3 regions of the Nesterenkonia aethiopica genome follow, and region 3 is predicted to be linked to each of the others. Evidence: riboswitches for the same ligand, from Rfam matches in the RefSeq annotation. Region 3 holds a riboswitch; each other region holds the start of a gene.
What was found. A riboswitch is a leader RNA that binds a small molecule or an ion and turns the genes downstream of it on or off. The one in region 3 is predicted to bind S-adenosylmethionine.

Region 1 (10,012 bases), on a different contig from region 3:
GGGTGTAGTCCGAGAAGATGGTCCCGGTGGAGTAGAACTTCTCCCCGTCCAGGCGCCAGGTGCCGTCCTCGTCCTGGGTGAGCACCGTGTTCAGCGTGCCCAGGGCGTTGCCGCCCTTCTCCGTGGACGCGTTGCCCACGGTCGCCCCGGCCAGGACCCGCGGGTACCAGGCCTGCTGGATCTCCTCGGGCTGGAAGCGCAGCGAGTCCACGAACCCGAAGTGTCCGCGGTACAGGTGGGCCACATTGGAGTCGACGGCGGCCAACCGGATCACCTGGCGGATCAGGTCCTCCACGCTCCCGCCGGGGCCGCCGAATTCCCGGGGCACCCGCAGGGCGCCGAAGCGCGCCTCGTCCAGGAGCCGGACAGGCTCATGGGGCAGCTCGCGGGCCAGCTCCCGGTGCACCGCTCCGGAGGCGATGGTCTCCAGCAGGCTCTCGGGCAGCTCGACGCCGGAGTGCGGCGCCTCCACGCCGCGCCCGCCGCTGGTGCTGGTGTTGGTGTCAGTGCTGGTCTCGATGCTCGTCGTCGTGGTGCTCATCGGCTGTTCACGTCCTCCCAGGCGGCGTGGATGTCGCGGTCGAAGGCCGGGGTGAGGATCCCGTCCAGGTAGTCGCCGTACCAGGCGGCGACCTCGTCGTCGTGATAGGCGCTCTTCAGCGCCTCGTACTTCTCCGGCTCCTCCTCGGCGAAGCCGGGGCGGGCGCAGACCGCCAGGGCGAAGGGCAGCGCCTCGTCCGCGGACTCCATGATCAGGACCTCCTCCGGCATGACGTCCACCTCGGCGAGCAGTCGGGCAAAGCCGAAGACGGCGTCCACGTCCGGGTAGATCTGACCGACCGACTGCTGGTCCACCTCCACGAACTCCAGGTCCAGCGGATTCGCGGTGATGTCATGCACGGACAGGGCCGCCACATGCTTGGACTCGTCGATCTCGATCAGCCCGCCGCGGGCCAGCAGCCGGATGCCCCGGCCGTTGGTCGCCGTGTCCACCGGCAGGGCGATGCGTGCCCGCTCCGGGATGTCCTCGAGCGTGTCATGGACGGCCGAGTAGATCCCCGAGGGCTGCTCGAACATGAAGAACAGCGGCTCGATGTCCAGGTCGTTGTCCTCGTTGAACTGCCGCAGGTAGCTGATGTTCTGGAAGAAGTTGACGTCGTATTCGCCGTTGGACACCGCATGGTTGGGCTGGATGATGTCGGTGACATAGGTGGCGGTGACGTCCCAGCCGTCCGCGGCGAGGATCTCCTCGGCGATCTTCGTGGGCTCCTGGAACGGCGGGGACTCGGTGACGATCAGCCGCAGGGTGCGGTCATTTCCGAGTGCCCCGGCGATCCCGCAGCCCGAGGTGAGGCTCCCGACGCCGGCCAGAGCGGCCATGCCCAGTGAACCGCTGAGCAGCCGGCGCCGGGAGAGTCTGGTGTCTGCGGCCGCTGGCGAGCGCCGCAGGGTGGGGGCGGTCATGCGGAGATCTCCGCCCAGGCGGCGTCGACGTCGACCTCGAAGGCCGGGTCGAGCACGCCGTCGAGGTAGTCGGCGAACCAGTCGCGGACCTCTTCGGACTGGTAGGCGCGCTCCAGCGCCTCGGCGGCCTCGGTGCCGGCGAAGTCCGGGGCGGCGGCCACCACGCAGGTGAAGGGCAGGGCCACGTCCTCACCTTCCAGGGCGAGGGTGTCCTCGGGGCCCAGGCCGATCTCGGAGGCCAGGCGCAGGAAGGCGAAGGCGGCGTCGACGTCGTCGATGCTCTGCGCCACGGACTGCTGATCGACCTCCACGAACTCGAGGTCCCGCGGGTTCTCGATGATGTCGCGCTGGGACAGCTCGGTGACCGGGACCGATTCGTCGATCTCCAGCAGCCCGGCGTCGGCGAGGAGCTTCAGGCCGCGCCCGTTGTTGGCGGTGTCCACCGGCAGCGCGATCTGGGCGCCCTCGGGCAGATCGCCCAGCTCGCTGTGCTCAGTCGAGAAGAGCCCTCCGGGGGCCTCGTAGACGGCGAACACCGGCTCGATGTCCAGACCGTGGTCGGTGTTGAACTGGTCCAGGTAGGCGAAGTTCTGGAAGAAGTTCGCGTCATACTCACCCTGGGCCACCACCTGGTTCGGCTGGATGATGTCGGTGACATAGGTGGTCTCCAGCTCCCAGCCCTCCTCGGCCAGCAGATCCTTGGCGATCTCGGTGGGCTCCTGGAAGGGGGCGGACTCGGTCACGATGATGCTGATGGTGCGGTCCTCGTCCCCGACGGCGTCGGCCAGCCCGCAGGAGGTGAGGCTCCCGACGGCGGCCAGCGCGGCGATGCCCAGTGCACCGCGCTGGAGCCGCCGCCGGGAGAGTGTGGGGGTCTGGGAGGGACGGCCGATGGTGCTGCGGTTCATGCGGTGAAGTCCTCCCAGATCGGCTCGACGGTGTCGAGCGTGAACTCGTCGGTGAAGTCGATGGCGCCGTCGAGGTAGTCCTCGAACCACTGCTGGACCTCCTCGGACTGGAAGGCCTCCTGCAGGGCGGCGGCCTTCTCGGTGTCCTGGAAGCCGGGCGCCCCGGCGACCACGCAGGTGAAGGGGATGCGGACGTCCTCGTCGTCCTCCAGGATCAGCGCGGTCTCCGCGACGTCGTGGCCCGCCTCGGCGACCAGCCGCGCGAAGGCGAAGCCGGCGTCGACGTCCGGCAGGGTCTGTGCGGCGGACTGCTGGTCGATCTCGATGAACTCGAAGTCCTTCGGGTTGTCGATGATGTCCCGCTGCGAGAGCTCGGTGACCTCCTTGGACTCATCGATCTCCAGGACCCCGGCGTCGGCGAGCAGCTTGATCCCGCGGCCGTTGTTCGCGGTGTCGACCGCCAGGGCGATCTGGGCGCCGTCGGGGAGGTCCTCGATGCTGTCATGCTGCAGCGAGAAGATGCCGCTGGGCGCGTAGTAGACGGAGAACGCGGGCTCCACATCGGTGCCGTTGTCCTGGTTGAACTGCCGCAGGTAGGCGATGTGCTGGAAGAAGTTGGCGTCGTACTCCCCCTGGGCCACCACCTGGTTGGGCTGGATGATGTCGGTGACGTAGGTGGTCTCCAGCTCCCAGCCGTCCTCGGCGAGGATGTCCTTGACGATCTCGGTGGGGTCCTGGAAGGGCGCCGACTCGGTGACGATCATGCTGATCGTGCGGTCGTCGTCGCCCACGGCGTCGGCCAGCCCGCAGGAGGTCAGGGTGAAGGTCCCCACTGCGGCGAGTCCGCCGAGCAGCAGGCCGCGGCGCCCGAGCGGGGAGGAGGCGAGCGAACCGGTGGCCCCGGTCAGCCCGAGCGCGCCGGAGACGCCGGAGGATGTCAGTGTTCTGGGCATGTCACAAGCTTTCGTTGTCAGGGTGCAGCGACCTGCACGCCGGGATGGAGGAGTGCGCACGGAGCGCAGGGGCGGCCGAACCGGCCGGTGGTCAGATGCGCTTGTCGGTGAGCCGCGCGAGGCGGGTGCCGCTGAACTGCACGAGCGTCACCAGGGCGATCATCAGCACGATGGCGACCATCATCACCGCGGTCTCATAGCGGTAGTACCCGTACCGGATGGCGAAGTCGCCGATTCCGCCGCCGCCGACCAGTCCGACCATGGCCGAATAGGAGATGAAGCTGACGGTGGTGATCGTGATGGACCCGATGATCGCCGGCTTGGCGTCCACCAGCAGCACATTGCGGATGATCTGTCCGCGAGTGGCCCCCATGGCACGGGAGGCCTCCACCGCCCCGGACCCCAGCTGGGTGATGTTCTGCTCCACCAGCCGGGCGAAGTAGGGAATGGCGTTGACCGTGAGTGGGACGATCGCAGCCGCCGTACCGACCGTGGTGCCGACGACCAGCCGGGTGAACGGAATGATCGCGATCAGCAGGATGAGGAACGGGAAGGAGCGGACCATATTGACGATCCCGCTGACCAGCGCATGGGCGCGGGGCAGCGGAGCGATTCCGCCCGGGGCATGGATGAACAGCCAGATGCCCAGCGGAGTGCCGAACAGCACCGCCAGCGGGATGGCCACCGCGATCATGGCGAAGGTCTCCAGCATGGCCTGGACGAGTTCGGGCTGCAGTTCGAGGATGCGTTCCATCAGCGACGACCTCCCTCGAACGGCACGGCGGCGAGCAGCTCAGAGGCCGCGAGCCTCCGGGGGCCACGGGGCGGGTCCTGGGGCGCCGGCGGCTCTGCGGACTCTGCGGCGCGACCCTGGTCCCCGCTCGGCGTCGGCGCCTGCGTCCGGGCGCCGCCGTCACGGTCCACACTGATGCCGTCGCTGACCAGGTACCGGCCGATGGAGGTGTGCGGAGCGAAGCCCTCGCGCTGCAGCTCCCGGGCGGGGAACTGCTCCACCACGCGGCCGGACTCCATGACGGCGACGTGATCGGCCAGGGCCTTGATGACCTCCATCTCGTGGGTCACGATGACCACGGTGATGCCGAGCTCGCGGTTCACGTCGGCGAGATACTGCAGCACCGTCGCCGTGGTGAAGGGGTCCAGGGCGGAGGTCGGCTCGTCACACAGCAGCACCTCCGGCCGAGTGGCCAGGGCGCGAGCGATGGCCACCCGCTGCTTCTGCCCGCCGGAGAGCTGGGCCGGGTACACCTTGGCCTTGTCGGTGATGTCCACGATCTCCAGCGCCTCGGCGGCGCGACGCCGGCGGACGCGACGGTCCTTCTCGCCGGCGAACTTCAGGGACAGCTCCACGTTCTGGGCGACGGTCAGATTGTTCACCAGGTTGAACCCCTGGAAGATCATGCCGATCTGGTGCCGGGCGCGACGCAGAGCCTCGTCGTCGAGGGCGGTCAGCTCCACCCCGCCCACATGCACCTCACCCGAGGTGGGGCGCTCAAGCAGGTTGATGTTGCGCAGCAGCGTGGACTTCCCGGCGCCGGAGAAGCCGATGATCCCCTGGATGCTCCCGCGGGGGATCTCCAAGGAGACGTCATCGACGGCGTGGATGGGCTCCTTGCCCCGGGCAGCGGGGAAGGACGTGGACACATGGCGCAGTGAGATCATCGGGCATTCTCCATCGTCTCTGGCGTTAGCACCGTTCCCCGGGCCGCACTGGGCACGGCTGCTCCGGGTGGTTGCTGCGACGTCGTCGAGCCAGATCTCTCAGTCGCTCTGGATGGGTTCGTTGGGGTCAACCATACGCGCAGCAGATGAACAATCGTCAAGTCAGCGGATTGAGTTCATGTCACGAGGCGTAAGAATGTACAGTCCCCTCGGACTGAGGGAGCCACACTCTGGACGCATCCTGCGCGCCCCCTGGACGGAATATGTCGCCGCGTCTCATCCTGCGAACGGTTCTTTGATCACATCTCTCTGCGGCCGTACGCTGGACACACAGACCATCCCGAGCGGCCGAGAGATCTGGCTCGTCGACGCCGCAGCAACCTTCGGATGCGATCCGCCCCTCCGGCGGATCCTTCAGAAAAGGTGCTACCGCCAGGACCGATGGGAGTTGATCCGCCATGAGCACCGCACTGGCCGCCGCCGAGCGCCCCACGACCACCGTGGAGGAGACCGTGCCGCACGCGCCCGCTGACACCGGACCCCGCCCCGCCGTGGGCCGCGCCGCCACCCGGCTGGCCGACGTCGATCCGCTGGAGCTGCGCCGGACCTTCGGCCACTTCCCGCAGGGGGTGGTGGTCGTCGCCGCCGAGGTGGACGGCCGCCCGGAAGGGCTCGTGGCCTCCACCTTCACCATCGGCGTCTCGCTCAAGCCGCCGCTGGCCACGGTGGCGGTGCAGCACAGCTCCACCACCTGGCCGAAGCTGGCCGGGGCGGACACCGAGCTGGGAGTGTCGCTGATCGGGCACGGCCAGTCGGAGCTGTGCCGGAAGATCGCCTCCAAGGACCGGGAGAGCCGATTCACCGGCCTGAGGACAAGCATCGGCACAGGTGGGTCGATCACGCTGGAGGGTGCGCCCGTCACCTTCACCACCCGCATCTACGACCAGGTCCGGGCCGGCGACCATGACATCGTCGTGCTCGAGCTGCTGGACCTGGCGGTCGAGGACTCCGCCGAGGCGCTGGTGTTCCACCAGAGCGAGTTCAAGAGCCTCGGCCCGCTGTCTCCCGAAGCCTGAGGGCATCCGCCTCCATCCGGGGCACCGTCGTCGGGCCCACGCCACCCCACATGTCTCACACTGTGACACCACCGTTGCCCGGCCCACGCTGATCCGCGTAGGGTTGAGCACGTACACCATCCCGAGCGGCTGAGAGATCTGGCTCTGTGACGCCGCAGCAACCTTCGGATGCGTCGATCGGCCTCTCTGTGCCCGTCGCATCAGAAAAGGTGCTACCGCCAGGATCGATGGGAGTGAATTTCCTATGGGTTCGTCTGCACCCGCACTCGTGACGCACGAGTCTGACCAGCACCTCTCCGAGCATTCCGGCGGCGTCGCTCTGCTGGACCGTCCCGCCCCCGCAGGGGCCGCCACGCATTCGATGGACGTGCAGCTGCGCGGTGTGGGGCGCGCCTTCGACGGACGCACCGTCCTGCACGACGTCGACCTGCACATCTCCCCCGGCGAGGTGGTCGCCATCCTGGGCGCCTCCGGCTGCGGGAAGTCCACGCTGCTGCGCGCCGTCGGCGGTCTCGACGCCGGATGCTCCGGTGAGGTCATCATCGACGGCACCCCGGTGCGCACCTATGACGAACGGACCGCCGTCGGCTTCCAGGAGCCTCGGCTGCTGCCCTGGCGCTCGGTGCACCGCAACGTCTCCCTCGGGCTGCCGCGGCACGTGTCCGCGGCGGAGGGCCGTCGGCGAGTGGATGAGCTGCTCGAACTGGTCGGCCTGGCCGAGCGCGCCCAGCTTCGCCCCCGGGAGATCTCCGGCGGCATGGCGCAGCGCGCCTCGCTGGCCCGGGCCTTGGCCCGCCGCCCCGGCGTGCTCCTGCTGGACGAGCCCTTCGGCGCTCTGGACGCCCTGACCCGGCTGAAGATGCAGGACCTCCTCCTGGACGTCCATGCGCAGACCGGCACCACGGTGCTGCTGGTGACCCACGACGTCGACGAGGCCCTGCAGCTGGCCGACCGAATCCTGCTGCTCGGCTCCGACCCGGTGGACCCCGCCCGCGAGGGCGCCACCGTCTCCCGCCTGCTCACCGTTCCGGGCAGCCGGCCGCGTGACCGTGCCTCCGCCGAGCTGGCCGCCCTGCGCGGCGAGCTCCTGGCCGGCCTCGGCGTCGACGCGCACTAGCCCACCCGCCCCGGCCGGACCGCACGTTCCGCTCAGGTCTGACAGTTCAGGACTGACAGCTCAGGACTGACAGCTCAGGACTGACAGGCCGCGCGGCCCGGGCGCTCCCGGCCTCCGCTCGGCGCGGCCGGGCGGAGCCCGAGCTCGACCGGGGCGGCTCCCACCCACGCACGAAAGGTCCCTTCACGACATGCCCAGTCAGACCGACACCTCCTTCTCCCCTGCCCGCTTCCCGCGGCCGCGGTTCCGACGCGCCGCCTCCGCGACGATCGCCGGCGCGGCCGTCGCTCTGCTGGCGACCGGATGCGTGGAGGGCGAGGGACCCGGCGGCACCGCCGAGGGCGAACTGGACACGCTCACCCTCGACTTCGCCACCTACAACCCGCTCAGCCTGGTGATGATGGAGCACGGCTGGCTCGAAGAGGAGCTCTCCGAGGCCGGCACCGAGGTGGAATGGATCCAGTCCCACGGCTCCAACGACGCCAATGAGAAGCTGCGTGCCGAGGCCATCGACGTCGGGTCCACGGCCGGCTCCGCCGCCCTGCTGGCGCGCGCCAACGGCGCCCCGCAGCAGATCATCCTCATCGAGAACCAGCCGGAGTGGGCCGCCATGGTCACCTCGCCGGACTCGGGGATCACCGACGTCGGCGACCTCGAGGGCGCCTCCGTGGCCGCCACGCTGGGCACCGACCCGTACTTCTTCCTGGTGCAGTCCCTGCAGGAGGCCGGCCTGGAGGTGGGCGATGTGGAGGTGCAGAACCTGCAGCACGCGGACGGCCGCAGCGCGCTGGCCAACGGCGACGTCGACGCCTGGGCCGGACTGGACCCGATCATGGCGGGAGCCGAGGCCGACGGCGAGACGCTGTTCTACCGGAACGTGGACTTCAACACCTACAGCGTGATCAACGCGACCGAGTCGTTCATCGAGGACCACCCCGACGTCGCCCAGACCGTAGTGGACGTCTATGAGCAGGCCCGCGAATGGGCTCAGGAGAACCCCGAGGAGACGGCCGAGATCCTGGCCGAGCACGGCAATATCGACCTGGAGGTCGCCGAGACGGTGATCCGGGAGCGGTCGAACTTCGACGTCGACCCGGTCCCCGGCGCCGCCCAGCGTGAGGTGCTGCAGGAGGTCGGTCCGATCTTCCTCGACACCGGTGACGTCTCCAGCCAGGACAGCATCGACGAGGCGCTCGAGACGCTGTTCCACCCGGAGTTCGCGGAGAACCGGCAGGCCACCGACGCCGAGGGCTCTGAGGACGAGGCCACAATCGTCGAGGACGACGAGGATGATCAGTGATGAGCCAGACGCTGCCTGACGGTGCTCGGACCCGGGACGAGGAGGGCCGCCACCAGAGCGCGGAGCCGGCACGGGTGCTGGGCGACCGTAACTCAGCCGCGCCCCGGCCGGTGACCGGCCCGGACAGTCCGGACGCTGGAGTGCCTGCTCGGGTCCGTCGCATCCCCGGCGGTCGGGTCCTCATCGGAGCGATCGTGCCGCTGGTCCTGCTGGCCCTGTGGTACGGCGTCACCGCGGCCGGCGTCTTCTCCCCGGTGCAGCTGCCGACTCCGCAGTCGGTGCTGGCCGCCGGGGTGGAGCTGTTCGAGCGCGGGGAGCTCTACCAGCACATCGCCATCTCCGTGCAGCGGGTGTTGCTGGGCTTCGCCGTAGGCGCGGGCCTGGGCCTGGCGCTGGGCTCGGTGCTGGGTCTGTCGAAGATCGCCGACTCCCTGCTGCACCCCACCATCGGGGCCTTCCGGGCCGTGCCGTCCCTGGCGTGGGTGCCGCTGCTCATCCTGTGGATGGGCATCTATGAGGACTCCAAGGTCACGCTCATCGCCATCGGTGCGTTCTTCCCCGTCTTCACCGCCGTGCACTCCGCGCTGCGGCACGTGGATCCACAGCTGGTGGAGGCCGGCCGCGCGTTCGGGTACCACGGGCTGCGCCTGCTGGTCACCGTGCAGCTGCCCGCCGTGGTGCCCAGCGTGTTCTCCGGGCTGCGCCTCGCGCTCGCCCAGGCCTGGCTGTTCCTGGTGGCCGCGGAGCTGATCGCCTCATCCATGGGGCTGGGCTTCCTGCTGACCGATTCGCAGAACAACGGGCGCACCGACCGTCTGCTGCTAGCCATCATCCTGCTGGCGATCCTGGGCAAGATCACCGACGCGCTGCTGGGCGTCGTGGAGAGGAAGGCACTGAAGACATGGGCGTGACGCCGGCGTCAGACATCGATCGGGAGACTCTGCAGCACCCGCTGACCGCGGACGTCCACTCCTGGGCGGACCCGGTCACCGAACAGGAGCGCCTGGCCTTCTGGGACCAGGCGGCATCCCTGCTGGACTGGGAGACCCCCTGGCACACCACCCACCGGTGGACAGATCCGGACCCGCGTACCCGCCGCGGCCCGGACATCCGCTGGTTCGACGGCGGCACGCTCAACGCCGCAGTCAACTGCGTGGACCGCCATGTGGCCGCCGGGCGCGGTGACGTCGTCGCCCTGCATTTCGAAGGCGAGCCCGGGGACCGGCAGGACGTCACCTACGCGCAGCTGCAGGACAAGGTCAATCAGGCCGCCAACGCCCTGACCGCCCTGGGGGTGGGCCGTGGGGACCGGGTGGTGATCTACCTGCCGGTGCTGGTGGAGACGGTGGTGATCACCCTGGCCTGCGCCCGCATCGGGGCGGTGCACTCGCTGGTCTTCGGCGGATTCTCCGCCGAGGCGCTGCGCTTCCGCGTGGAGGACACCGGGGCGGCGCTGCTGGTCACCACCGACGGCCAGTTCCGCCGAGGGCAGGCTGTGCCGGTGAAGGAGAACG
Region 2 (10,012 bases), on a different contig from region 3:
AAGGCGACGTCTGGCTCGATCTCCGGCACGTAGTAGTGATAGTTGGTGTCGAACCACTTGGTCAGCTCCAGCGGCTCCACCGTGGAGGTGCCGCGGGCCAGCGCGGAGACCAGGGCCAGGCCCTCGCCGGTGTCCGGAGAGGCGGCGGAGAACCCGGCCTCGCGGAAGCGCCGCGGCACCAGGCCGAGCAGCACGGAGGCGTCCAGGACCTGATCGATCACGGCGCCGTCGGCCGGGATCGCCGAGTCCGCCTCCAGGCCCAGGCCTGCCAGATGGCCCAGCGTACGGGAGCGGTGAGCGTGGATGGCCTCGCGCAGCGCAGCGACGTCGCCGCCGCGCCAGTGTGCCTCCAGCGCCTTCTTGATCTCCCGATTGGGTCCGATGCGCGGGTAGCCGAGCACGGTCGCCGGCAGGGCGGGAACCTGAGCGGGCGGCTGGTCCTCGAAGCGGGCAGGGGTGGTGGTCATGATGTCTCCTCTGTCAGGTGTGTCAGATGTGTCTGGGGCCAGATGCAGGTGATGGACGGATCGCATGGGGTGTCCGGACTGTTCGTCCCGGGTGAGGCGGCAGGGCGCACCAGGACAGCCGACCGCGACGCGGTCCGCAGGAACGAAGGAGCCCTGTGCGGCAGGGAGCGGTGCGCTCCGGGGTCAGGACAGCTCGGGCAGGCCCCGCTGCTGACGTGCGGCGTCTCGGATCCTCAGGTGATCGAGGATCGCCAGGGCGGCCGGGTGCTGGTTGAAGGTGAACAGGTGGAGGCCGGGACATCCGAGCTCCAGCACCGCGTCGATCAGGTTCAGAGTGGCGGCCACCCCGCGGCGTCGTCGTTCGGCCGGGTCGGCGACGGCGAGGTAGTCGAGCAGGTGCTGCGGCACCGGAACTCCCGAGATCTCCTCCAGGCGTCGCAGCCGCTTGGGGCTGGTCAGCGGGGCCAGTCCGGCGACGACCGGCAGGTGGATGCCCTGGGATCGGGCGTCGTCCACCAGGCGGGCGTAGTCCTCGGGGTCGTAGAAGACCTGGGTGATGGCGTAGTCGGCGCCGGCCTCCTGCTTCTCCCACAGTGCGCACAGGTCCGCCTCGTGGTCCCGGTCCGTGCCGGAGGGCGGATAGGCGGCCACTGAGATGGACACCGGGCGGGCGCCGGGCCCCTCGGGCGGGTCGAGGCGCTCCTGCTCCACTTCCCGGACCAGACGCACCACCTCGGCGGCGCGGTTCAGGCCTGCGGGCTGGTGGATCCACTTCCGGGCACCGCCCGGTGGGTCCCCGCGCAGGGCGAGCACGTCCCGCACGCCGAGGTCCAGCAGCTGCTCCACCGAGCGGCGCACCTGGGCGCCGGTGCTGCCTGCGCCGATGAGATGCGCCATCACGGGGGCGGGAGTGCTCCGGAGCAGGTGCCGGATCACCTCCAGATTCGCTCCCTCGGGCTGGTTGTGGCCGTGGGTGACGGAGAAGTAGTCCGGGCCCGCCTCGGCCAGCAGTTCGATGCTGCGCCAGGGGTCACGGCCGTCGCGGGCAGGCCGCGGCGGGAAGACCTCGAAGGAGATCAGCGAGCGTCGTCGGGTGCGCTGCACCAGATACGAGGTGTGCGGCGCGTGGTCGGCAGATTCCAGGGCGTGCTGAGACAGAGTGCCGGCGGACGGCACGGATGGTGTCATGGAGGGTCCTCCGTGTGGGGCGTTCATCATCGTTCATGAGGCGCCACAGGGAGGCTTCCCCTGCGCCGTGCTTGCCGCTGAAGATAAATCCACCTCGGTGAATATGAGCTTCGCGGCCGGATCGTCATCTGGGGCACCCCGTCACGCGGGAAAGGGTTGCCGACCGGCCAAGCCAGAGCCTGTGTGACCGGTTCTCGTGATCCTTGTGTGGTCTTGACGTTAGCACGGGCCCGTGGTTCGGGGAAGACCTTCGACAAGGGATGACGTTATGTGAACATATTGAGGTGCCTCCTGCACAAACTGGCAGCCAGCGGAGCTCGACGGCCCTGTGGGGGTCCTCGGAGGCCTCCGGGCTCCCTGTCATGGCCTCCGGATACGCTGGTCCCCATGGTCGACCGGTATCTGAAGAATGCGATGCGCCGCAATGCCCGCAAGGCGGTGCGACGCTCCCTGCGCACGGCTTCCCGCGGAGGTTCGGGCGGAGTGTCTGGGGGAGTCTCCGGGGGAGTGTCCGGTGGAGTGTCTGGTGGTGGAGCGGCCGGACGCCGGCGCCGCCGAGGCGGCAGTCAGGGCCTGCTGTGGTGGTTGCTCGGGCTCGTGCTGGTGGTCCTCCTCGGTGCGCTGATCAGCTGGATCCAGAGCCCGGGAGAAGGTGCCGCGCCGTCGCCGTCGGAGGACGGCGAGGTCGCCACCCTCGTGCGCGTGGTCGACGGCGATACGCTCGTCGTGGAGCTGGACGGACAGGAGGAACGGGTGCGGCTGCTGAACATCGACACCCCGGAGTCGGTGCATCCCCATCAGCCGGTGGAATGCCTGGGGCCGGAGTCCTCGGCGCATATGGAGTCACTGGTCGCCCCGGGGGATCCCCTCGTCCTTGAGTTCGACCACGAGCGCACGGACCGCTATGACCGCCTGCTCGCCGGCGTCTGGGCCGATGACGTCCTGCTGAACGTCCAGATGGCCCGGGACGGATTCGGGGTTCCCGTGCACTACCCGCCCAACGACCGGTTCCTCAGTTCCGTGGAGGATGCCTGGTCCCAGGCGGAGGATGACGGCGTCGGGCTCTTCGCCGATGATCTCGACTGCGAACCGGCCCTGCCCTGACGCCCTCGGGGCGGGGGCCGAAATAGGATGGGGGCATGAGCAGCTCCCCGACGCCGGCGACCCGGCGGCAGAAGATCGCCGTCGCAACCAGCACCATCGGCGTCCTGGGAGGGGTCACGGTCGGCAGCTGGCTGATGATCGACGGCACCATCGACATTGCGATCGTCGGCGGCGGCTCCATCCCCGCCGGGGAGGACTGTCCCAGCCGCATCCTGTCGCCGGTGGTCCCCGAGAGGGTGCCGGTTCAGGTCCTCAATGCCACCAATGAGCCGGGACTCGCCGGCGACGTCGCCGAGGATCTCACGGATCGCGACTTCCGGGTGGAGGCGGTGGACAACGACTATTTCGCCGATACCGGCTTCGAGGCCATCATCCGTGCCGGTGAGCGAGGGCTGCGGCAGGCCTACACGGTGCAGCACCACATCCCCGGAGCCCTGGTGGACGTCGACGACCGCGACGACTTCACCGTGGACGTGGTCCTGGGCTCCGAGTTCGCCGGCCTGCAGGATGTCGAGGAGATCGAGATGGAGCCCGGCCGGCTGGACTGCGCGGGCTCTGGACGCTGACTCCGCCTGTCGACCGCCGGAGACGACGATGGGCCGCCCCGAGTGACTCGGGGCGGCCCATCGTGTGGTCGCGCTCAGGCGGCGTGGGGGAGGCTCAGGCCTCGGCGGCCTCGGCGCCCTTCCAGCGGCGCGCGCGGATGAACGAGCGCACCCCGGTGATGATGTAGACGATCAGCAGGACGAAGGTGATGGAGCTGACGACGACGGCGGCGGGCCGCTCGGCCTCGCCGGCGAACAGCGCGCCCAGCTGCATCACGTTCATGGAGGTGCCGAAGACGCCGAGCAGCGCCACCACCAGGGCGATGTGGATGCCGACCTTCGCGTTCTTCAGGCCGATGAGGCCGCTGATGAGCAGCACGACACCGAGGATCGCGGGGATCAGCGCGGTCCAGCTGGCGAAGGACGTGGCGATGTAGGCGATGACGCCGAGCAGGATCAGAATCCCGCCCAGGCCGATGGTGATGCGGGGCATGGTGCTCCTTGGGGTCGAGGGGAACGGCTTCTTCTACAGAGTGTAGTAGAACTGAGGGGTCGGCGAGGAGGGGTGATGTGCCGGCTCCCGCCTCTCCGCCTGTCAGCGGACCTTCGTCCAGGTGCCGCAGGACTCCGAGCTGACCACCAGCTGCTCCTGGTCGCCGAGGGTGATCTGCAGCGGTTCACCGAACTCCGGGGCATCGCGGGGGATGAATCCGGAGTCCAGGATGTGGCCGTCCCCGCGCAGGTCCCGGAAGATGTCCCACCAGCAGAGCATCGTGTCCTCGTCCCAGTCCAGTTCATAGGTCCCGGGCTCCACGTGTTCACCGACGACGTGCATGCCGGTGCCGAACTGGGTCTCGGGCCTCTCCGGGACGGTGTCCTCCAGGGGCAGCCAGTCGCCGCAGTCCACCGAGTCGACCACCTCACCGTCCTCCAGGACGGCGATTCCGCGGTCATCGGCCCCCGTGCGCCGCACGGTGGTCTCACTGGCGTCGGCGTAGATCACGTAGAAGCACGTCGCATCCGTCGGGCCCGAGCCGGGGTCCTGGCGGTAGGCGCCGGGCGCGATGTCCTCCCCGACCACGAGCCCCTCGCCGTCCGAGAAGGCCTCGCCCCCGGCGGGGAGGAGGTCCTCATGGGCCGTCTTCTCCGGCCGTGCCTCCGCGCCGAGCAGGTCGACGGCCCGGCCCTCCCGGCTCGCACCCTGGTCGTCGGCTTCCTGGGCGGGTGTTCCCCGGTGGGGGTTGGCGGTCAGGATCAGTCCCCCGACCAGGAGGACCAGCAGCAGGCTCAGCCCCCCGATGACGGCAAGGCCCCAGCGGTACTCCTCGAGGAACCCGCGACTCGAGGACGTTTCCGCAGCCCCGACCCCGAGCTCGGCGTCGGCGTCGGGAGCGGGCGACGCTGCGGCGTCAGGGCATGCAGGAGATGCGGCGGAGTCTGGGGATGCAGGAGAGTCGGCGGACTCGGGCGCATCAGGCGGCATGGGCTCGTCCGGACGCGCTGTGCTCATCGATCGGTGGTCTCCATCCGCTGGGATGCGTGGTGTCGCGGACCCCATTCAACACCAGAGACGTGGCCCTCGCAGTCCGCCACGCATGCGCGTCAGCAGGTGAGACGGACCGCGGCGCTGACCTGTGTCATCGAGGCTCCAGGCGGACCGCGCCGTCGAGCCGGATGACCTCGCCGTTGAGCATGGGGTTCTCGATGATCTGCCGCACCAGCAGGGCATAGTCGGCCGGCCGGCCCAGTCGCGCCGGATGCGGCGTCTTCGAGGCCAGAGACTCGCGGGCGGCCTCGGGGAGCCCGGCCATCATCGGCGTCTCGAACAGGCCCGGGGCGATGGTCACGCTGCGGATCTGTGAGGAGGCGAGCTCGCGGGCGACCGGCAGTGTCATCGAGGCCACGGCGCCCTTCGATGCCGCGTAGGCGACCTGTCCGATCTGTCCCTCGAAGGCGGCCACGGAGGCGGTGCTGATGAGGACGCCCCGGTCCTCGCCGTCGAGCTCGTTCTCGCGCATCGCCGCCGCGGCCTGGGCCATCATGTTCACCGTCCCGCCCACATTGATGGACAGCACCTTCATGAATCCCTCCAGGGGAAGAGGTCCTCCGCGGCCCACCAGTCTGCCCGGGGTGGCGACGCCGGCGCAGTTGACCACCACGCGCAGCGGCCCGAGCTCCTGCGCCTCGGCCACGGCACGCAGGGCCGTCTCGGGGTCGGTGACGTCCCCGGGGCAGAAACGGGCGCGATGCCCGAGGCGTGCCACCGCCTCGGTGCGTTTGACGCCGTCGGGGCCGGTCTCGCCGTCGTCGGGAAGGTCCACCACGACGACACCGGCTCCGGCGTCGTGCAGCATCTGGGCCGTCTCGCGTCCGAGCCCGGAGGCCCCGCCCGTGACGATCGCGCTGGCCTGGGTCAGATCCATGGAAGAGTCCTCTCGCCGTCAGGTGTGGTCTGTGCCACCAGACTACGGCGGAGCGGGGGCAGGGCCCAGAGGGGCGCCGTACGGTCGATCTTCGCGGCGCTGAAGCGCGTTTGCTTCGGCTTCCGCCACCATCCCCGGTGATCCGGCGTGAGTTCCCGCACTTCTTGCAGGAATGCGAAGAACTGCAGATCTTTTCTCAGATTCCTGTGGTCAGGGGGTTCAAGAGGGCCGAAAACTGGAGATGTACCAACCACTCGGTACCAACCACTGGTCGACGATCCATTGGTCACCGATTCGAAGGAGAACACTGTGACTGCCACCGTCAACGCAAGCACTGACATCCGCGGAGACTTCGAGGAGCGCGTCGAGCGCATCCAGCAGGACTGGGACACCAACCCGCGGTGGAAGAACGTGCGGCGCGACTACGGCGCCGACGAGGTGGCCAAGCTGCAGGGGTCGGTGCAGGAGGAGCACACGCTGGCCAAGCGAGGCTCGCAGAAGCTCTGGGAGCAGCTCACCGCCGAGCACGCCGAGGGCACCTACACCAACTCCCTGGGTGCGCTCACCGGCAACATGGCCGTCCAGCAGGTCAAGGCCGGACTGCGCGCCATCTATCTCTCCGGCTGGCAGGTCGCCGGTGACGCCAACCTCTCCGGCAACACCTACCCCGACCAGTCGCTCTACCCGGCCAACTCGGTGCCCAACGTGGTGCGCCGCATCAACAGCGCCCTGCAGCGGGCCGACCAGATCGAGTACCTCGAGGGCATCCGCACCGTGGAGGACTGGATGGTGCCGATCATCGCGGACGCCGAGGCCGGCTTCGGCGGCCCGCTCAACGCCTACGAGCTGATGCGGTCGATGATCGCCTCCGGCGCCTCGGGCGTCCACTGGGAGGACCAGCTGGCCTCCGAGAAGAAGTGCGGCCACCTGGGCGGCAAGGTGCTGGTCCCCACCGGGCAGCACATCCGCACCCTGCAGGCCGCGCGCCTGGCCGCCGACGTCGCGAACACCCCCTCGGTGGTCATCGCCCGCACCGATGCGGAGGCGGCCACCCTGATCACCTCCGACGTGGACGAGCGCGACGCCGAGTTCCTCACGGGGGAGCGCACCGCAGAGGGCTTCTACAAGGTCCGCAACGGCATCGAGCCCTGCATCGCCCGGGCCAAGGCCTATGCGCCCTACTCCGACCTGATCTGGATGGAGACCGGCACCCCGGACCTGGAGTACGCCAAGCAGTTCGCCGAGGCCGTGAAGTCTGAGTTCCCGGACCAGATGCTGGCCTACAACTGCTCGCCGTCCTTCAACTGGAAGAAGCACCTCGACGACGACACCATCGCCAAGTTCCAGCGCGAGCTGGGCGCGATGGGCTTCACCTTCCAGTTCATCACGCTGGCCGGGTTCCACGCCCTGAACTACTCGATGTTCGAGCTGGCCAAGGGCTACAAGTCGGAGCAGATGAAGGCCTACGTGGAGCTCCAGGAGAAGGAGTTCGCCGCCGAGGACGAGGGCTACACCGCCACCCGCCACCAGCGGGAGGTCGGCACCGGCTACTTCGACGCCATCTCCACCACGCTCAACCCCGAGTCCTCCACGGTCGCCCTGAAGGGCTCCACCGAAGAAGGACAGTTCCACTGAACCGAGCCGGAGCCCGGCGACGGCCTCGATGGAGAGGCCGTCGCCGCTCCCGCCGCTGAGACTCCCGAGGAGAAAGCCATGAACACCCCCGAACTCTCGATCACGATCAACGGCATCGCCCTGTCGGCACCGCGGGTGCCGCGACAGAAGGAGGTCCTCACCGCCGAGGCCCTCAGCTTCCTGGCCGCGCTCCACGAGGAGTTCGGTGCACGGGCCGCAGCCCTGGGCGTGCGGGAGGACGGCTCAGGCGCCGACCCGGTCATCGAAGCCTCCTGGCGCGCGCTGATCACCAAGCAGCTCGCCGAGCCGGCCAGCTCCATCGTCCGGCCCCGCTGCCTGGGTCGTCGTGAGGGGCGCATGTTCCACCGGGGTGAGGCACTCTCCGCCGGGCTCGTGGACTTCGGCATCCACGTCCACCACAACGCCCGGCGCCTGCTGGCCGAGGGGCGTGCTCCCTACGTGGAGCTGCCGCCCTTCGACCGGGAGGAGGAGGTCACGCTGTGGCAGGAGATCTTCAGCCGCACCGAGCAGCTGCTGGAGCTCCCGGAGGGCACGATCCGTGCCATCCACCTGAACAAGCGGGCCGCCGCCGAGACGCGGTCCGCCCGAACGGCCGGCTCCACTGGTGGGCGCCGGCGGCTCGCCGAGGCGGCAGCGTAGGGACCTGCCCCACGCCTCGGCGAGTCGGAAGACCGGGGTCCGCGCCTCTCGAGGTCGGGCGCGGATGGCCCGGTCGGCACGACGGACCGCCTCCTGCCGCACTGAGGTCGAGGCAGGAGGCGGTCAGCCGTGCCGGAAGTGAAGAAGGCGCCGTCGGGGCCGAGGACGCGTGGTCTGCATCCTCGGCCCCGACGGCGCCGACGTCTGGGCCTGCTCAGCGGTCAGTGGAAGCTGAACAGCCCGAGGGTCAGCGCAGCGAGCATCACCAGGAGGGAGAAGCCCCAGATGATGAAGAAGGAGTACCGCAGATGCTGACCCAGGTTCGCCCCGGACAGGCCCAGGGCCAGCCACAGGGCGGGCGAGAACGGGCTGACGAACGTGCCGATCACGTTGCCGGCCATCATCGCGTGGGCGACCTCCATGGAGCCGATCCCGAACTGCGCGGAGGTGGCGTCCACCAGCGGCAGCACCGAGAAGTAGTAGGCGTCGGTGGAGGTCAGCAGGTCCATGGGCACGCCCAGCACACCCATGATGATGTGCAGGTTCGCGCCGGCGGCCTCCGGGATCACCGCCAGGGTGGACAGCGCCACGGACTCCAGCATCTCGGACTCGTTGAGCACGCCGAGGAACACCGAGGCGCCCAAGATCACCGCGCCCATCATCAGCGCGTTCGGCGCATGCGCACGGATGCGCTCCATCTGCAGGTTCGAGCCCTTGAAGTTCAGCGGCAGCGCGATGGCCACACCCAGCATGAAGGCCAGCGGCGGGGGCAGGATGTCGGCGAGCATCAGGCCGATGACACCCAGGGCCAGCACCGCGTTGGCCCAGAAGATCACCGGGTGGGAGTTCATCCGCTCCACGATTTCGGCACGCGCATAGTGCTGGCGTTCGGTGAACTCGTCGGCGATCTGCCGCACGTCCACGGTGTCGGGGGCGTCGGCGTCGCCGGCCACCACGCGACGGCGGATGCGCCGGACCTCGCGCATCCCCAGCAGCCAGGCGATCCCGAGCACCAGGACGACGGCGACCACCTGCACCGGGATGAGGGGTCGGTAGAGCTCCACCGGGTCGATGCCCGTCACCGAGGCCGCGCGGCCCAGCGGCCCGCCCCAGGGGATCATGTTGATGATGCCGGCCGAGAGCGCGAGCAGCAGCAGCAGAAGGTACCGGCTCATGTGCAGCGCCTGGTAGAGCGGCAGCAGGGCCGGGACGGTGAGGAGGAAGGTGGTCGCTCCGGCGCCGTCGATATGGGCCACGATGCCGATCAGTGCGGTGCCGACCGCCACCAGGACGACCTTCCCGCGGGTGAGCAGGATCAGCGACCGCACGATCGGATCGAAGAGCCCGGCGTCGGAGAGGATGCCGAAGAACAGGATCGCGAAGATGAACATCACCACGACGCTCATCACCTGGTCGACACCGGAGTCGAAGAACTCCACGATGTCGCCCACTCCGAAGCCGACCAGGAGCGCCCCGACGATGGGGGTCACCACCATGGCCACGACAGGGGAGACCTTGTTCCACATCAGCAGGCCGACGGTCACGGCGATGATGCCGAGCCCGCCGACGGTCAGAAGAGTTGAAGGCTCGTCCATGAGCTGCTCCAGTCTGTGGGAGGTTCCGTCAGGATCAGTGGTCGGGCTCGGACGAGGGCCGCAGGGCCTGGGAGCCGCATCACACCCTAACCCGGCCGTCACAGATGTGCACGCCGGAGCTGTAGAATGAGCGGCATGCGGCCCGTGCCAGAGCAGGCGCGCACAGCGCGGACGACCACGTCGCCGGCCGGCGCCGGGGCGGCCCGCCCCACCGGCCGGGCGCACCTGCGCGCCGTCGACGCCGAGGGCTCCGCACAGGACGGCGATTCGGACCTGGACCTCATCGCCCTGGGGCGCCGCGTGCGGCACCTGCGCAAGCAGGCCGGCATGACCCTGGACGACCTCGCCGCTGAGCTGGGCACCGCGCCGAGCCAGCTCTCTCTGCTGGAGAACGG
Region 3 (10,012 bases):
CACCGCCTCGATCGGGGCCGGGATCCCCGCCTCGGTGCCGTCGATCACCCTGAACAAGGTGTGCTTGTCCGGCCTCAATGCCGTGGCCACCGCCGACCAGCTCATCCGCGCCGGGGAGTGTGAGATCGTCGTCGCCGGCGGGATGGAGTCGATGTCCAACGCGCCGCACCTGCTGCCCGGCTCCCGGACCGGTACCAAGTACGGCGACACCGCGCTGGTGGACTCCATGGCATACGACGCGCTCTACGACCAGGCCACCTCTCAGGCGATGGGGGCGCTGACCGAGTCCTGCAACACCGGCGAGGCCGAGGTCTCCCGGGAGGAGCAGGATCGGGTGGCCGCCGCCTCGCACCAGCGCGCCGCCGCCGCCCAGGAGAACGGCCTCTTCGCCGCGGAGATCGTCCCGGTGGAGGTGCCGCAGCGTCGCGGGGAGCCGCTGGTGGTCGACGCGGACGAGGGCATCCGGCCCGAGACCACCGCCGAATCGCTGGGCAAGCTGCGTCCCGCCTTCGCCCAGGACGGCACCATCACCGCCGGCTCGGCCTCACAGATCTCCGACGGCGCCGCCGCCCTGGTGGTCATGGCCAAGGAGAAGGCCCAGGAGCTCGGGCTGGCGTGGATCGCCGAGATCGGTGCCCACGGCATGGTCGCCGGTCCGGACTCCTCCCTGCAGCTGCAGCCGGCCAACGCCATCGCGGCCGCCTGCGCCAAGGAGGGCATCGAGGCCGCGGAGCTGGACCTGGTGGAGATCAACGAAGCCTTCGCCGCCGTCGGGGTGGCCTCGGCGCGGCAGCTAGGGATCGGGCAGGAGAAGCTCAACGTCAACGGTGGGGCCATCGCCCTGGGACACCCGGTGGGGATGTCCGGCGCTCGGCTGCTGCTGCACCTGGCGCTGGAGCTGGGACGCCGCGGCGGTGGGATCGGCGCGGCCGGCCTCTGCGGCGGCGGCGGTCAGGGTGACGCCCTGATCCTGCGGGTCTGGGCAGGAGGATCTGAGTCGCAGGCCTGACCGTTTTGCCCCGACATGATTCTGGAACCTCGCGAAGGTCAGCGGGGTTCCAGAATCATGTCGGGGCGCCAGTGGTGGACGATGACGCTGTGGCGCGTCAGGTCGAGGAGCGTATCGGACGATTGCCTCCTTGGCAATGCACTCAGCGTCGAATCTCCTTCTCTGTGACGATAATCACCTCTAAGTTAGTCGGGACAGCGCTGTCCACTGCCTGAGGGGGAGACCAGATGTCCGAGCCCGCCGCACCCGAGCGACCCACCGTCCGCAGAAGAAGAGGCCCCGCCGTGAGCTCCCGCGGAGCGACGACGGCCGTCGCCCTGGCGCTGGTCGGCGCGCTGCTGGCGCCGCCGTCGGCCTGGGCCGACGCCGAGCAGGAGTCCGCTCCGGAGCCAGACGTCCAGGCGGAGGAGCTCGAATGGCAGGAGATCACCTTCGGCCAGTCCACCGACCTGGACTTCTCCTCCAACGTGCTGCCGGAGAAGGTCGGCGTGAATCATGCTGTGCCTGATGAGCCCGGCACTATCGAGGGGGAGATCTTCATGGAGAGTCGCGGCGGTAAGCTCGCCCCGGGCCACGACGGCCTGACCTTCTACCATGTGACGCTCGACCCGAACGAGCACAATTTCGTCCTCGAGGCGGAGGTGACCGTCCACCAGCTCGGCCCCGAGACCGGGGCGAACCCGAACGGTCAGGAGGGCGCGGGGCTGATGGTCCGCGATCTCAACGGCGGACCCCGTCAGGACCCCATGCTCGAGGGCTTCGAAGAGGTCCCGGCGGCCTCGAACTACGCCTCCACCACCATGCTGCGTCATGGGTCGGTGGGGATGACACGCACCGGCGTCACAGAGCCGTGGGGGACGGTGGGCTCGGAGCGCAGCGCCACGGACCTCGGACGGCACGGACTGATGATCGACGAGCCGGTCACCATGCGCCTGGAACGCACCGACGACGCCTTCCTCATGTCCACCACCTATACGCATCTGGATGAGCCGGAGACCCACACCCACGAGCTCGAGGGCGCGGACTGGGTCCAGGACATCGAGCCGGACCTGATGACCGTGGGCTTCTTCGCCTCCCGCAACGTGGCGGTGACCTTCTCCGACGCCTCCCTGACCCTCAGCGATGCCGACACCCAGCCCCGCCCCGAGCAGCCCGAACCGGTCACCCCGGTCGCCTTCGACCTGCGTGCCCCCGAACATTCCGACAGCACCGACTATCCCTTCGCCGCATCCGCCAGCTACCCGGGCACCGTCGACGTCGCCGTCGACGGGGAGACAGTCCTGGCCGGTGAGCCCATCACCGCGGAGGAGGAGTTCACCGCGCAGCTGGAGCTGCCCGAGGGGGCGAGCACCATCAGCGCCACCTACCACCCGGCCGACGGGCCGGACTTGAGCCCGATCACCCGCGGCGTCGATGTCACCGTGCGCGAGTTTCGCGACGACGCCCCGCTGGTGGTCTCGCCTGAGGGAACCCCCGAGGGGGACGGCACCGAGGAGAGCCCGCTCGATGTGCACACGGCGGTCACCCACGTGCTGCCGGGCCAGGAGGTCCAGCTGCTCAAGGGCGACTATGAGCCGGAGAGCACCATCTCGCTGTCCCCGGCCTACTCCGGCACGGCCGAGGAGCCGAAGACGCTCACCGCCGCAGAGGATGCGGAGGTCACGCTCGACGGTCGGTCCGCCCTGCAGCAGATCATCCGCTTGGACGCTGACCATTGGGTCATCTCGGACATGGAGCTCACCCGCTCCGCCGGCAACGGGCTGCGCTCCTCAGGCTCGCACAACGTCGTCGACTCGATGGTCTTCAGCCATAACGGCAACTCCGGCTTCCAGCTCACCGGTTCCGGCGACTCGGAGGACTGGCCCGCCGAGAATCTGATCGTGAACTCTGAGGCCCACGACAATCGCGACCCGGCCGACATCAATGCCGACGGCTTCGCTGCCAAGCTCGGCGTCGGCCCCGGCAACGTCTTCCGCGGCAATGTGGCCCACCACAACATCGACGACGGCTGGGACCTCTACAACCGGACCAACGAGGGCCCCAACTTCCCGATCACCTTGGAGGACAACATCGCCCACCACAACGGGCAGCTCTCCGACGGCTACAACGCCGGGTCCGGCGTGGGCACCGGCTTCAAGGTCGGCGGCGAGGGCCTGCCGGTGGACCACGTGCTCGCCGGGAACCTGGCCTACGCCAACAACCTGGACGGCTTCTCCGACAACTTCAACCCGGGCCGGCTCGAGCTGACCAACAACACGGCGGTGGACAACGCCCGGTACAACTACATCTTCCGCACCAATCCGTATTTCGAGCCCGAGGAGCAGGGCGTCTTCCGCAACAACCTCTCGGCGCACACGGACAGCCATGACCGGGCGGACCAGGTCTCCGGCGACGTCGACGCCAGCAACGTCCTCTACGACGGCAGCCGCTCACAGACCTCCGACGGGCAGCGGCTCGTGGTGCAACGCGACCTGGTCTCCGCCACGCCGCCGGACTCCCACGCGCGCGACGAGGACGGGGCACTGGTCCACGGCGACTTCGCCCGACCCACGTTCCATTCGTTCCTCACCGGTGGTGGGATCGACGGTGGGCATGTCGGCGCGGTGGAGCCTGCGGGTCATCCAGGAGGACGCGACTGAGCGGAGGTGTGAGTCCACCCCGCCCCGAGTTGATTCTGGAACCCCGCAAAGATCAGCGGGGTTCCAGAATCAACTCGGGGCGCAAGCGGCTGCGGCGCCGACCGGAGCGGTCGGCGGCGGTGCCGCGTCCGTGCGATTCCTGGGCTCCCGGTCTCCTGGGCTCCCGGTCTCCTGGGCTCCCGGGGTTCGACACCTGAGGACACAGACTTGCCCTGATCGCGCAGATCAGGGCAGACTGTGAGGCAGGTCAAGAGTGCCAGCGTCAAACCCCGGTTTGCTGGCCGGCAACCCTCCAGTTCGCGGTGGGGTGCCCCGGGTGACGACCAGGCCCTGCCGCCCATGCGGTGGGGCAAGCGCGGGCCATCACACCACAGTGCGGCCCACAAACCCATGTCCTCGACGACAGGGCCGCCACACGGGCAACAGCTTCGGGCGTCACGCCTGGAGTGTCTCCGACGGTCCTGTCGACACGACCGCATTGAACGGAGACACCTCCCATGACGACCACCGAGCACACGCAGACCCCTCGGTTCGAGACCCAGCAGATCCACGCCGGCGTCGCCCCGGATCCGGTGACCGGCGCCCGAGCCCTGCCCATCCAGCAGACGACCTCCTTCGTCTTCCCCAGCACCGAGGCCGCCGGCAAGCGGTTCGGGCTGGAGGAGGTCGCCCCGATCTACACCCGCATCGGCAACCCCACGGTGCAGGCCGTGGAGGACAAGATCGCCGCGCTCGAAGGAGGTGTCGGTGCCCTCGCCGTCGGCTCCGGCCAGGCGGCGGCCTCGTTGGCGCTGCTCAACGTCGTCGAGGCGGGCGGCCACATCGTCGCCTCCCCGTCGCTGTACGGCGGCACCCAGAACCTCTTCAAGCACACGCTGACGAAGTTCGGCATCGAGGTCACCTTCGTGGAGGACCCGGACGACACCGAGTCCTGGCGGGCCGCCATCCGGGAGAACACCGCGGCCTTCTTCGGCGAGGTCGTGGCCAACCCGCGCGGTGACGTCCTGGACCTGGAGGCGGTCTCCGCCGTGGCCCACGAGCACGGCGCCCCGCTGATCGTGGACAACACTCTGACCACGCCCTACCTGATCCGGCCGATCGAGCACGGCGCCGACGTCGTGATCCATTCCGCCACCAAGTTCCTCGGCGGCCACGGCACGGCGATCGCCGGTGTGATCGTGGACTCGGGGAGCTTCGACTACACCGCCTACCCGGAGCGCTTCCCCGGCTTCAACACCCCGGATGAGAGCTACCACGGCCTCGTCTTCGGCCGGGATCTGGGCGCCGACGGCGTCTTCGGAGTGAACCTGTCCTACGTGCTCAAGGCCCGCGTGCAGCTGCTGCGCGACCTCGGCCCGGCGCTGTCTCCGCACAACGCCTTCGAGATCAACCTCGGCCTGGAGACTCTGAGCCTGAGGATCGAGCGCCACGTGGAGAACGCCCAGAAGGTCGCCGAGTTCCTGGAGGCACACCCGGCCGTGAAGCGGGTCTCCTACCCAGGCCTGGCCTCCAGCCCCTGGTACGAGCAGGCCCAGCGGTACCTGCCGAAGGGCGTGGGAGCGGTGCTCGCCTTCGAGGTCGACGGTGGCGCGCCGGCCGGCCAGGCCGTGGTGGACGCCCTCGAGCTGCACTCGCTGGTGGCCAACGTGGGCGACGTCCGCTCTCTGGCCATCCACCCGGCTTCCACCACCCACCGCCAGCTCACCGAGGACGAGCAGCGCGCCGCCGGCGTCGTGCCCGGTCTGGTGCGCCTGTCGGTCGGCCTGGAGCACATCGACGACATCATCGCCGACCTCGAGCAGGGGCTGGAGAAGGCGATCACGACCGCGGCCACCGGTCCGCAGAGTGAGAAGGCGGCCGCTCCCGAGCCGCAGCCGGTGGCCTGAGGCTAGCCTGAGAGGCCGATGAGGCCCGTACGAATCCGCCGGACCGTCCCGGCAGGCCTGTCCACACTATGAACGACGCAGGAGCTCCGACCCCGATGACCGCCCAGGTGCTGACCTCGACCCTTCGTCCCGACGGCGCGCTCGCCGTCGTCGACGTCGGGGCCCACACCTTCGACGCCGGAGGTGAGCTGCCGGACGTGCAGCTGGCCTACGAGACCTGGGGAACGCTCAACGCGGCGGGCGACAACGCGATCCTGGTCGCGCACGCCCTGACCGGAGACACCCACGTCGCCGCCACGGAGGCCGACCCGGCCCCGGGCTGGTGGGAGGGCCTGCTGGGGCCGGGGCGCCCGATCGACACCGAGAAGTGGTTCGTGGTCGCCCCGGCGATGGTCGGCGGGTGCTACGGCTCCACCGGGCCCGCCTCTCCGGATCCTGAGGGGCGGCCCTGGGGCTCTCGGTTCCCCTTCACCACCGTCCGCGATGCCGTCCGCCTGGAGGCGCGCCTGGCCGATCAGCTGGGGATCCGGCGGTTCCACACGGTGATCGGCGGCTCCATGGGCGGGGCTCGGGCGCTGGAGTGGGCGGCCACCTTCCCGGGCCGAGTGGGCTCGGTGGCGGTCTTCGCCTGCGGCGCGGCCGCCACCGCCGAGCAGATCGCCTTCGGGCAGGCACAGATCAAGGCCATCGAGAACGACCCGCACTTCGCCGGCGGAGACTACTACGGCGGGCCCGTTCCGGAGGAGGGGCTGGGCCTGGCCCGCCGGATCGCGCACATCACGTACCGCACCGAGCACGAACTGGAGGTGCGGTTCGGTCGTCAGCCCCAGGGGGAGGAGGACCCCTTCGGCTGGAGCGCCCGACGTCGGGGCCGCTACCAGGTGGAGTCCTACCTGGACCATCAGGCCCGCAAGCTGGTGGACCGCTTCGACCCGAACGCCTACATCGTGCTGACCGAGGCTCTGATGAGCCACGACGTCGGCCGCGGGCGCGGGAGCGTCGCCGAGGCGCTGTCCCGCGTCACCGCCACGCCGTTCATCGCCGCCGTGGAGTCAGACCGGCTGTACCTGCCCGAACAGTCCCATGAGCTGGCGGCACTGCTGCCCGGCGAGCACGAGGTCCACATGATCTCCTCACCCATCGGGCACGACGGCTTCCTCACCAGCCCGGAGCAGCTCGCGGACCAGATGCGGGAGACGCTGGGGCTCTGAGGCGCTGAACCTCACTCCTCCTCGGCGGCGCCGCTGCCGGGAGGCATCGAGCCGCCGAACAGCGGCTCGAAGGACGGCCGCTTCGCCGTGACCCCGTCCCCGGAGGAGCGTCCGCGCAGTCTGCGCACCACCCAGGGGAACAGGTGGTGGCGGGCCCAGACGACATCGTCGACCCGAGCCTCCCGCCAGGTGCGCTCCGGCACCGGCCGCGGTTCCAGGGGTTCGAGGTCGTGCTCCACATTGAGGGTGTCCAGCACCATCGCGGCGATGGTGTGGTGCCCCAGCGGGGAGAAGTGCAGGCGGTCCTCGTCCCACATCTGGGGGTGCGCCAGCTGCCGCAGGGACCACATGTCCGCCACCAGGGCGTCGTGTCGGGCGGCGACGGTGCGGATGTTCTCGTTGTAGATGGCGACCTTCCCGCGGATCGACCCCACCACAGGGGTCTCACGCACGTCGGGGCCGTTGAACAGCACCACCGCGGCACCCGTGGTGGAGAGGATCTGGACCATCGTGTCGAGGATGCGAGCGGTCTCGTCCGGATCGCCGCCGGGACGGATGACGTCATTGCCACCCGCGCACAGGGTGATCAGATCCGGCTGCAGGTCCAGGGCTGGGGCGATCTGATCGTCACGGATCTGTCCGATCAGCTTCCCCCGGACCGCCAGGTTCGCATAGGCGAAGCGCTTCCCGCCCGGGGAAGGGTCCGCTCCGGCAGCCAGCTCCTCGGCCACCCGGTCGGCCCAGCCGCGGTGGTACCCGGGCCGAGACTCGTCGGGATCGCCGATGCCCTCGGTGAAGGAGTCCCCCAGGGCCACGTAGCGCGTCCAGGGGTGTGTCGGAGTGGTCACCACACCAGCGTCCTGGCCGGGGCCGGGGTGCTGGTGGTCTGGTTGCTCGTCTGGTCTCTCGGCTGATCGGTCCACACGTCTTATTGTGCCTGAGGTTACCGGTCGGTTCCATCCTCCCTGAGGCGGACATCAGCCCGGTTGCACCAGCCGAAGGGACCGGAATGAGAAGATGGTCCGGCCGTCCAGCAGAACAGGCGGTCATCGACGTCGCGTACGAGGAGCAGCCCCGCATGAGTCCCACCCATCCCGAGCCCGTCGTCGTGTGGTCCCGCGAGCCGCAGGACCGCGAAGGCACCCCGCTGGTGGTGATGCTGCACGGCTACGGATCCCACGAGCATGATCTGTTCGGTCTGGTGCCCAGCCTGCCCGAGGAGTTCACCTACGCCTCCCTGCGCGCACCGGTGCCCATGGGTCACGGCGGCTACACCTGGTTCGACCTCGACCCGGAACGGCTGGCCTACTCCTCGGCCGCGGCGCGCGACGCCGTCGAGGACCTGTGGTCCTGGATCGCCTCGGTGAAGGACCAGCACACCTCGGTGACGCTGCTCGGCTTCTCCATGGGGATGGCGATGGCCACCTCCTTGCTGCGCGCTCGGCCCGAGGAGTTCGCCGCCGTCGTCGGGCTCTCCGGCTTCGCGGTGGACCCCGGAGAGAGCTCGGAGATGCAGGACTGGTTCGACGACGCCGCGCTCGCCGCCCGCCGGGTGCCGTTCTTCTGGGGCCGGGACCAGGACGACCCGATCATTCCCGAGGAGCACATCGACTACACCCACCGCTGGGCGAACTCGTCGGTGGAGCTGACCAAGGTGCTCTACGCCGGGGCCGGCCACGGTGTCGTGCCCCAGGAGATCGCCCATGTGGGCGAATTCCTCACCTACATGGTGCTGCGGTCTCGGAGGTCCGCCGGTCGAGCCTGAGGAGCACGACGACGGCGCCCGCTTGCCTCACTCTGCGCTCATCTCACGCTGCGCTCACCTCACTCAGCGGTCGGAGAGATGACGGCGCCGGGCAGCCCCAGCTCTTCGGCGTTGAGCCGGACCACCTGGCCGTGGCGCACCTGACGCCCCCGGCGCGTCTCCACCTCGCCGTCCACGGTCACCGCTCCGGCGTCGATCACCTCACGGGCCATCACCCCGTGCTCGACGACGCCGGCGAGCTTCAGCAGCTGCCCCAGGCGGATGGACTCGTCACGGATCGGGACCTGCTGCACGTCATCTGCGTTCATGGTGTCAGTGTCTCCCACGGGATGCGGCCGTGGCGAGCTGACCGCTTCTGACGCCGCGGCGCAGAAGGCGGCCAGGCGGGTCTACAGTGTTGCCCATGAGCGCAGTCGATCAGTCGCGGCAGTCCTCCGCCGCTTGGTTCGGATTCCTGCTCACCGCTCTCGTCGCCGGGGCGGCCATCCCCAGCCAGGGCCGCATCAACTCGGAGCTGGCCGCAGAGGTGGACGACCCGTTCCTCGCCGCGCTGCTGTCCTTCGGCACCGGGCTGCTCCTGATGCTGGTGATCGCGTACCTCACCCCCACCGGACGCCGCACTCTGGGACAGGTCCGGCCAGCCCTCCGGCGCGGCGAGGTCCGCTGGTGGTACCTGCTGGCCGGCTGCATCGGCGGCTATTTCGTGCTCACCCAGTCCCTGACCATCGGGCTCATCGGGGTCGCGGTCTTCACCGTGGCGGTGGTGACCGGGCAGACCCTCGGCGGGCTGCTGTGGGACCGCATCGGTCTGGGCCCGGCGGGGCGGAAGCGGCTCAACGCCGTCCGGGTGCTGGGCGCACTGCTCACCGTGCTGGCGGTGCTGTGGACGGTCTCGCCGCAGCTGGGAGGCCACGCCGGTTCCTGGGCATGGCTGCTGCTAGTGATCTTCCCGCTGACCGCCGGTTTCACCAACAGCGCCCAACAGGCTCTCAACGGACGCCAGTCGGCGGCCTACGGCAGCCCGATCCCCGCCACGCTCATCAACTTCGTGGCCGGAACGGCAGTGCTCCTGCTGGCCTACCTGGTGAAGGTGCTGGTCAGCGGGGTGGGGGAGACGCTGCCCACCGCTCCCTGGTACTACCTCGGCGGGCCGCTGGGCTGCGTGTTCATCGGGCTCGGGGCCGTGCTGGTCACCCGAGTGGGTGTGCTGCTGGCCGCCATGGGGATGATCGCCGGTCAGCTGATCGGCTCGCTGCTGCTCGACCTCATCGTCCCCGCCCCGGGAAGCGTGGTCACCCTCTCCACGGTGCTCGGCACGCTGCTGACCCTGGTCGCCGTCGTGATCGCCTCCCTGCCGGACATCCGCCGCACCCGCTGAGCCGATCCTCTGCCCGGTGCTGGGCCCCCGGGGCGGCTGACGGGCGGCGGCCGCTGACCTGGCCCTGACTCCGGACGTAGACTCGCCATTCCGCAGTCCTTCCTGCGCCCCTGGTCAGACGGGC

Region 1: another riboswitch for S-adenosylmethionine. It lies ahead of ABD658_RS11810 (methionine ABC transporter ATP-binding protein); the one in region 3 lies ahead of ABD658_RS07480 (O-acetylhomoserine aminocarboxypropyltransferase/cysteine synthase family protein).
Region 2: another riboswitch for S-adenosylmethionine. It lies ahead of ABD658_RS09915 (methylenetetrahydrofolate reductase); the one in region 3 lies ahead of ABD658_RS07480 (O-acetylhomoserine aminocarboxypropyltransferase/cysteine synthase family protein).

Annotation. Positions count from the first base shown of each region.
Region 1 is NZ_BAAAVT010000015.1:64,640-74,651, forward strand. Features, by position in the region: gene ABD658_RS11785 (acyl-CoA dehydrogenase family protein) at 1-541, opposite strand, end outside; gene ABD658_RS11790 (MetQ/NlpA family ABC transporter substrate-binding protein) at 538-1,464, opposite strand; gene ABD658_RS11795 (MetQ/NlpA family ABC transporter substrate-binding protein) at 1,461-2,372, opposite strand; gene ABD658_RS11800 (MetQ/NlpA family ABC transporter substrate-binding protein) at 2,369-3,325, opposite strand; gene ABD658_RS11805 (methionine ABC transporter permease) at 3,417-4,079, opposite strand; gene ABD658_RS11810 (methionine ABC transporter ATP-binding protein) at 4,079-5,005, opposite strand; SAM riboswitch class I at 5,013-5,124, opposite strand; SAM riboswitch class I at 5,338-5,453, shown strand; gene ABD658_RS11815 (flavin reductase family protein) at 5,464-6,081, shown strand; SAM riboswitch class I at 6,195-6,315, shown strand; gene ABD658_RS11820 (ABC transporter ATP-binding protein) at 6,443-7,198, shown strand; gene ABD658_RS11825 (aliphatic sulfonate ABC transporter substrate-binding protein) at 7,389-8,498, shown strand; gene ABD658_RS11830 (ABC transporter permease) at 8,498-9,409, shown strand; gene acs (acetate--CoA ligase) at 9,400-10,012, shown strand, end outside.
Region 2 is NZ_BAAAVT010000011.1:109,074-119,085, reverse strand. Features, by position in the region: gene metE (5-methyltetrahydropteroyltriglutamate--homocysteine S-methyltransferase) at 1-467, opposite strand, end outside; gene ABD658_RS09915 (methylenetetrahydrofolate reductase) at 651-1,655, opposite strand; SAM riboswitch class IV at 1,718-1,857, opposite strand; gene ABD658_RS09910 (thermonuclease family protein) at 2,043-2,759, shown strand; gene ABD658_RS09905 (LytR C-terminal domain-containing protein) at 2,795-3,325, shown strand; gene ABD658_RS09900 (hypothetical protein) at 3,420-3,797, opposite strand; gene ABD658_RS09895 (Rv1352/Rv1906c domain-containing protein) at 3,900-4,814, opposite strand; gene ABD658_RS09890 (SDR family NAD(P)-dependent oxidoreductase) at 4,942-5,727, opposite strand; gene aceA (isocitrate lyase) at 6,067-7,362, shown strand; gene ABD658_RS09880 (hypothetical protein) at 7,441-8,022, shown strand; gene ABD658_RS09875 (CitMHS family transporter) at 8,244-9,617, opposite strand; gene ABD658_RS09870 (helix-turn-helix domain-containing protein) at 9,753-10,012, shown strand, end outside.
Region 3 is NZ_BAAAVT010000008.1:58,515-68,526, forward strand. Features, by position in the region: gene ABD658_RS07470 (acetyl-CoA C-acyltransferase) at 1-1,009, shown strand, start outside; gene ABD658_RS07475 (right-handed parallel beta-helix repeat-containing protein) at 1,294-3,648, shown strand; SAM riboswitch class IV at 3,894-4,010, shown strand; gene ABD658_RS07480 (O-acetylhomoserine aminocarboxypropyltransferase/cysteine synthase family protein) at 4,146-5,534, shown strand; gene metX (homoserine O-acetyltransferase MetX) at 5,630-6,745, shown strand; gene ABD658_RS07490 (SGNH/GDSL hydrolase family protein) at 6,757-7,593, opposite strand; gene ABD658_RS07495 (alpha/beta hydrolase) at 7,824-8,510, shown strand; gene ABD658_RS07500 (RNA-binding S4 domain-containing protein) at 8,570-8,818, opposite strand; gene ABD658_RS07505 (DMT family transporter) at 8,914-9,888, shown strand.